2 regions of the Laedolimicola intestinihominis genome follow, and region 1 is predicted to be linked to the other one. Evidence: a T-box and tRNA genes for the amino acid it is inferred to sense, from the RefSeq annotation. Region 1 holds a T-box; the other holds one or more tRNA genes.
What was found. A T-box is a leader RNA that pairs with one kind of tRNA and senses whether it is charged. The one in region 1 lies ahead of pheS (phenylalanine--tRNA ligase subunit alpha), so its partner is inferred to be a tRNA-Phe.
Positions count from the first base shown of each region.

Region 2: it encodes a tRNA-Phe, which carries the amino acid that the T-box ahead of pheS (phenylalanine--tRNA ligase subunit alpha) is inferred to sense. The anticodon was not compared.

Region 1 covers NZ_JBBMFE010000008.1:5,785-9,192, reverse strand. Annotated here, with positions in the region: partial or broken gene WMO29_RS09625 (transposase) at 1-339, opposite strand, end outside; gene WMO29_RS09620 (DUF3791 domain-containing protein) at 718-957, shown strand; gene WMO29_RS09615 (DUF3990 domain-containing protein) at 954-1,424, shown strand; gene WMO29_RS09610 (DUF3791 domain-containing protein) at 1,421-1,633, shown strand; T-box leader at 1,937-2,175, shown strand; gene pheS (phenylalanine--tRNA ligase subunit alpha) at 2,237-3,256, shown strand.
Region 2 covers NZ_JBBMFE010000017.1:9,417-12,824, forward strand. Annotated here, with positions in the region: gene WMO29_RS14495 (L-lactate dehydrogenase) at 9-971, opposite strand; tRNA gene WMO29_RS14500 (tRNA-Gly) at 1,157-1,227, opposite strand; tRNA gene WMO29_RS14505 (tRNA-Phe) at 1,348-1,420, opposite strand; gene WMO29_RS14510 (Cof-type HAD-IIB family hydrolase) at 1,515-2,378, opposite strand; gene WMO29_RS14515 (PTS sugar transporter subunit IIA) at 2,382-2,786, opposite strand; gene WMO29_RS14520 (neutral/alkaline non-lysosomal ceramidase N-terminal domain-containing protein) at 2,790-3,408, opposite strand, start outside.

The DNA.
Region 1 (3,408 bases):
ATCCAGTTCCGGATGGTTGGTGATGATCTGATACGGGGACTGTCCTTGGGCAATCAGGGGACTGATAACTTTATCTTTAAGACGCAGTTCATGTCTGGAGAGACTGATGCCGGAACGGGAGTCAGAAAGCGTTTCCCGATATTTGCGGTCAGCAGCTTTGGCATTGTAGTTATATTTGTGAGCAATCGTGCAATGGTTTATAAGCTTTGTGCAGCCATTGCAGACATAAGGGGCCCTGTCCAGACGGTTACAGCGTTCTTTTTCAAAATCAGGGCATGTTTGGTTGCAGGTGGGGCAGGAAGCACATTTCACGCCACAGAGAACAATTTTTCCACAGGCATAAGAGTAAATGTGAATTGTGCGAGAGAGAATTCCACTGGGGATTGAGGGAGTGGAATTCACAATTTCATTTTTCATCGTTCTCAACAATTTAAATATCAGTTGCCAATCTACACACCAAATGCTAAAATGGTCATATCGGTCAGGGTCACGTTCCTTGTGCCCCTGACCGATTTTATATTCATTGAAAGGAACCCTTGAGCTAGAAGGAGCTTCCTGTATAATGATTAAGTGTTTTACTTTTGAAAACTTTAAAAGCTTTGAGAAGGCTGAACTTAATCTTGAAGCACTGACAACTTTGATAGGAACAAATTGTTGAGAAAAGTGATTTTACGATATACTAACGATATAAATTATGGACAGGAGGTCAAGCGACATATGGAAATGGATAAGACTATGTATGGAAGTAGAGAATTGGAATTTGCAATTTTCTGCATTGAAAATGTTGCATCAAAATTAAATGTGGATGCTGCAAAAGTCTATGCCGCTTTGACAGAACAGACAGACATTTTGAATGAATATATCATTCCAGAGTATGAAGTTCTTCACACCCAAAGCAAGGAGTATATCGTGAATGATATTATTGATATTATGAAAGAAAGGGGTGTGAAACTATGATCTTATATCATGGCTCATTTGTAGTGGTTGAACAGCCGGATTTGTTGCACTCCAGACCGAATGTTGATTTTGGGAAAGGTTTTTATGTCACACCCATTTATGAGCAGGCAGAGAAATGGTGTAGCAGATTTAAACGTCGAGGTAAGGATGGTATTGTATCGCAGTATGTGTTTGACGAAGGCGCGTATAAGGATTTAAAGGTGCTGACATTTGATGCCTATTCAGAGGATTGGCTGGATTTCATCCTGAACTGTCGAAGAGGGCAGGATGGTACAGATTATGATTTTGTGGTTGGCGGTGTTGCAAATGATAAGGTGTTCAATACGGTAGAACTGTTTTTTGATGGATTGATTGATAAGGCGGAAGCTATTCACAGGCTGCAATATGAGAAACCGAACCTGCAAATGGCTTTTCGAACGGAGAAGGCACTTTCTTATCTGAAATTTAAAGGGAGTGAAAGAGTATGAATGCAAATCCGATTCTTCTACAGAAGAAATATGCACGAGTAGTAGCACTTTTCGCAAAAGAGAATAACATTTCATTGGAGAAAGCTCTGGACGTTTTTTATCATTCCGAATTGTATAAGCTCATGAGCGAGGGTGTATCAGATATGCATTGTATGAGTGACGAATATCTTGTCCAGGAGCTGGAAGAAGAAAGAAAAAATACAAAATAACCTACTCTGATATGGAACTCTATGGCGGTAGTAGATGTGGGGCTTTGTTATGCAATCTTCCAGTTGAAAGATGGGCCGGAGTTGCGAGATTATCGTTTTATGAGTATTAGAAGTCTTTTGAAACAAGGCATGTCGGAATAGCTAATGGGATCAATATTGACAATATCATATCGAGTCATTCAGGACAGACTGTTTATGTCTGACTTTGATAAGTACATGTTGGAATTGGAAGAGAATGCGAAAAAGTAACAGATAAGTACTTGACATCTTCGCCCGTAAAGGTTTAGAATAATCCTTGATATGACAAATGCAACGAAGGTGCACAGTAACCTTTCTTCTTCTTTCAGAGAGAGACCGTCAGCGGCTGTGAGCGGGCTTAAGTTCAGGAGAGAGTGTGAAATTCCCACCGGAGCAGCATCGCTGAAGAGATTTGGTAGGCGATGACGTAGCCTGCACGTTACGCAGAAGATGAGAGCCTGTCCGTTAAATGAAGAGATAGGAATCAGGGTGGTACCGCGGAAGATATGAGATCCGTCCCTACACGTCAGTAGGGGCGGATCTTTTGCGTCCCTCAAAAACCAACAATCAGGAAAGGTGAGAACAATGAAGGAAAAACTGCAGAAAATCCGGGAAAATGCCATTGCACAGATTCGGGAAGCAAAGAATCTGAACACATTGAATGAAGCCCGCGTGGCCATTCTCGGTAAAAAGGGTGAACTGACCAGCGTATTGAAGAGTATGAAGGATGTGGCTCCGGAGGACAGACCGAAGGTAGGCCAGCTGGTGAATGAGACACGCGAGGAAATCGAGAAGGTTCTGGAAGAGGCCAAGGCAAAGATGGAGGCCCTGGTTCGCGAGGAGAAGCTGAAGGCAGAGGTTATCGACGTAACCCTTCCGGCGAAGAAGAACAATGTAGGCCATCGTCATCCGAACACCATTGCCTTGGAGGAGGTAGAGCGTATCTTCGTAGGTATGGGCTATGAGGTGGTGGAAGGACCGGAGATCGAGTACGACCTTTACAATTTTGAAAAACTGAATATTCCGGAAGGACATCCGGCCAAGGACGAGCAGGATACCTTCTATATCAATAAAAACATCGTGCTGCGTACCCAGACTTCTCCCTGCCAGGCACGTGTGATGGAGGAAGGAAAGCTGCCGATCCGTATGATCGCTCCGGGACGTGTATTCCGTTCTGACGAGGTGGACGCAACCCATTCCCCGTCCTTCCATCAGATTGAAGGTTTGGTTGTGGACAAGAATGTTACCTTTGCGGATCTGAAGGGTACGCTGGAGGAGTTTGCCAAGGAGCTGTTTGGAGCCGAGACGAAAACCAAGTTCCGTCCCCATCATTTCCCGTTTACGGAGCCCAGCGCCGAGGTAGATGTAAGCTGCTTCAAATGCGGTGGTAAGGGCTGCCGGTTCTGCAAGGGCAGCGGCTGGATCGAGATCCTGGGCTGCGGTATGGTGCATCCTCATGTACTGGAGATGTGCGGGATCGATCCCAACGAGTACACCGGATTTGCCTTTGGTGTAGGTCTGGAGAGAATTGCGCTGCTGAAGTATGAGATTGACGACATGAGACTGTTATACGAAAATGATATTCGTTTCTTAAAGCAGTTTTGATAGCAGTGAGCCGTGCATAGGAAGGCACAGGCATTTGCAGGCAGATGTATCTGACTGCAGATGCCTGGGACTTTCTATATGGGGCGATAGCCTCAAGCAAGGGAAAACGAAGTTTTCTCGAGCGTAGCACGGGGAGCGTATGTGATAGAAAG
Region 2 (3,408 bases), on a different contig from region 1:
ATAATGGCTCATGCTTCTGTATACACGCTCTCGATGGCCGTCCGCAGATGCTCATAGCACTTCTGCAGGTCGCTCTTTCCCTGCTCGTCCAGGGGCAGCTCCAGTACCCGGTCGATGCCGTTCTTGGAAATGACGCAGGGCAGGCTCATGGCTGCTCCGGTGAGGCCGTACTGGCCTGACAGCACCGTGGAGACAGGCACCACGGATTTCTCGTTGCGGACAATGCTGCCGATCAGACGGCAGGCGCTTAAGGCCACGCCGGAGCTGGTGTAGCCCTTCAGCTCTACAATGTCCAGGCCGATGACCTTCGTATCATGGAGCAGCTTTTCTTTGTCGAGTTTTTCCTTTAATTCAAACTGTTTCTCAAATTCCGAAAACGGCACACCCACGATGTTCACAGTATTCCAGGGGATAAAGGAGGTGGAGCCGTGCTCTCCCAGCACGAAGCCTGTCACGTTCTTGGCGTCCACGCCGCAGAGGTCGCCCAGCATCTTATTGAAGCGTGCGGTGTCAAGCAAAGTGCCGGTGCCGAAGATCTTATTGGCCGGGTAGTCGAATTTCTTCTGGGCAATGTAGGTCAGGATGTCCAGCGGATTGGACACCACGATGATGATAGCCTCCCGGGTATAGCGGGTGATCTGCTCCATAATATCGTTCATGACGTTGACATTTTTCTCAAGCAGCACCATACGGTCACGGGAATTACCCGGCTGGATGCTGGGACCTGCAGTCACCACGATGATCTGGGCGTCCGCGCACTCCTCGTAGCCGCCCACATGGATGTTCGCGTTGGCGCTGTAGGCGAACGCCGTGGTATGGCTGGCGTCCAGCACCTCGCCCAGGGCCTTTTTCTGGTTGCGGTTCACCACCACGATCTCATCCAGGATATTCATCCGCAGAACCGAATTCAAAATCGCGCTTCCCACCTTGCCAGCGCCGATGATTACCATTTTTCCATATGAAATTGCCATAGCTGCGTCCTCCTCGTTCTTTCTAATCACGAATAGTTTACTGCAATGTTCTGGCGCCGTCAATCGGGGTTTTAAAACTAAAAAAGAATGTGCCAGCGGCACCTGTTTAACACCGACCGGAGCAGAGAACGAACCGAAGGTTCGATTCCCATCACCTGCTCTACTTAAATTTAGGCATAAAAATAAGCGGGTGATGGGAATCGAACCCACGTATCCAGCTTGGAAGGCTGGTGTTCTACCATTGAACTACACCCGCAGACGCTATGAGAATATTTACATGGAAACACCATGGTCACTTAGCTCGAAAACACTTCGCTAAGTGTCCAGGTGTGTCTTCACACTAAACTCGAAAACACCTCGCTAAGTGCTCAGTACATGCCCAGAACCGGAATCGAACCAGTGACACGAGGATTTTCAGTCCTCTGCTCTACCAACTGAGCTATCTGGGCAAATTGCTTTCACATAACTTTCATGTGTCACAACAGTGATATTGTACCTGATGAAGTTATGTTTGTCAAGCAATTTTTATGGCTTATTTCAGACTTATTTCAGAAAATATGCCTCTATGAATTTCGCCACACTCTCTTCATTATTGGTGCCGATGATGTGGTCTGCGGCTTCCTGCGCGGCCGGGATGGCGTTGCCCATGGCGACACCGAGGCCTGCGTAACGCAGCATCTCCACGTCGTTGCCATTGTCGCCGAAGGCGCAGATTTCCGACGGGTCCAGACCCAGGCGGCCAGCCAGGAAGGCCAGGGCCTTACCCTTGCTGGTCTCGCAGCTTGTGATTTCCAGGCTGTTCCGATCCGCGCGGAAATAGCTGATCTCAGGATATTTTTCCTGCATCAGCCCCTCATAGCGCTCAAAGCTGTAGGCTTCCAGGTCGAAGAACAGACCGATCTTCACCACGTCCTCGTTAAGTTCACGAATGCAGTCGCCGAAATGCTCCGTCACCAGGCCTTTCGGATCCGGGAACCCGGGACGCCAGATATGGTTCTCATACAGTTCCCGATCCGTACACGCCATCACATGGGTGCAGCGCGCGTCATTTCTGTGATAATAGACGCAGTTGCCATCCTCCAGCAGTTCATCCGCCAGGGAAGCCGCTGTCTCACAGGGAATCGTCTTCTCCCAGATCCGCGTCCCAGTCTCATGCTCCGTCACAAAGGCGCCGTCCGCCGTGATCGCGTACTTCACGCCGTCAAGCTTCAGCAGGTTCTCCACCAGACCGTAGTAGGAGCGCCCGGTAGTCGGAACCACCTGGTATCCCCTGTCGATCAGCGCCTGAAGGGTTCTTCTGGTATAGGGTGTAAACTCTTTTTCGTCCGTCAGTCCCGTTCCATCCAGATCCACTGCAACCAGCCGGATCCTCCGGGCCGTCTCCGCAAGCTGTTCCTGTCTCATCATGCCTTACTCGTCATCCTCATCCATCTGGCCCAGAGCCATATCGTTGATAAATGTCATATCTTCCTTTGCAGCCTCCAGCATCTCCCGGATGCCCTCCGCCGTCACCTCCGGCTCCATGCCAAGCTGTAAAAGCAGAGACAGATTCATACCGGAAATCAGGAAGGTGTTCGGTCTCTCCAGCAACGGCAATACCGCCTGGTTCGCGCTTCCGCCCTTTAAGTCAGAGCAGATAACCACCAGCTCATCTCCCCACTGATCCAGATATCCGTGTACCTTGTCCAGCAGATCGCCGGTTCCGCCCTCCTGTGTGACACAGGCGGAATAGACATTTTCGATCTGGAAAAAGGTCTTTAAGGTGCTTGTAATTCCTGCTGCAAAATCTCCATGACTAATGATTAAAAGCTTCATATACTATTTTTCTCCTACTTTCTGAATAAAGGTTTTCAGTTCCTCCACAATCTTCTCGGTCGTTCCAATGGGAATATCGGATGCCGCTGTCTCAAAGGACGCGCCGTAATCCTCCTTATTTCCCAGATAACTCACATTATAATTGCTGTAGCACCAGCAGATGGGGCATACACAGTTCATAGCCTCTTTCAACTGTACGCCGAATCTGGAAAACAGCTCCGCCGGAACAGTCAGAATCTTCAGATCCACCATTTCCAAGTATACACTGTTTAAATCCAGATGGAAAGGCTTGCATTCCAGCCCGTTTTTCGCGATGGCCAATGCGGAGGAATATACTTTCTTCTCGTCAAAGGTCTTCGCCGCCTCGATCTTCTGCGCAATCTCATCATACTGGGCCTGCTTTTTCGCCTTTTCCGGGTAATAGGTTTCCTCAAAATGGAAGGTATGCACCTTCGGCTCCGCGATCTGGAGCTTCGTCTCCGGCGCGGAAATCACCTGGCTCATCATCTCCGAGCCGACCCGGTTCAGCTCCTTAAGGTCATTGCCCTGGCGATAGAGACGGTTGCTCACATCGCCGGCCGCACCGATCATAATCACCGGATAGACGCCCCATTCCTTCTCA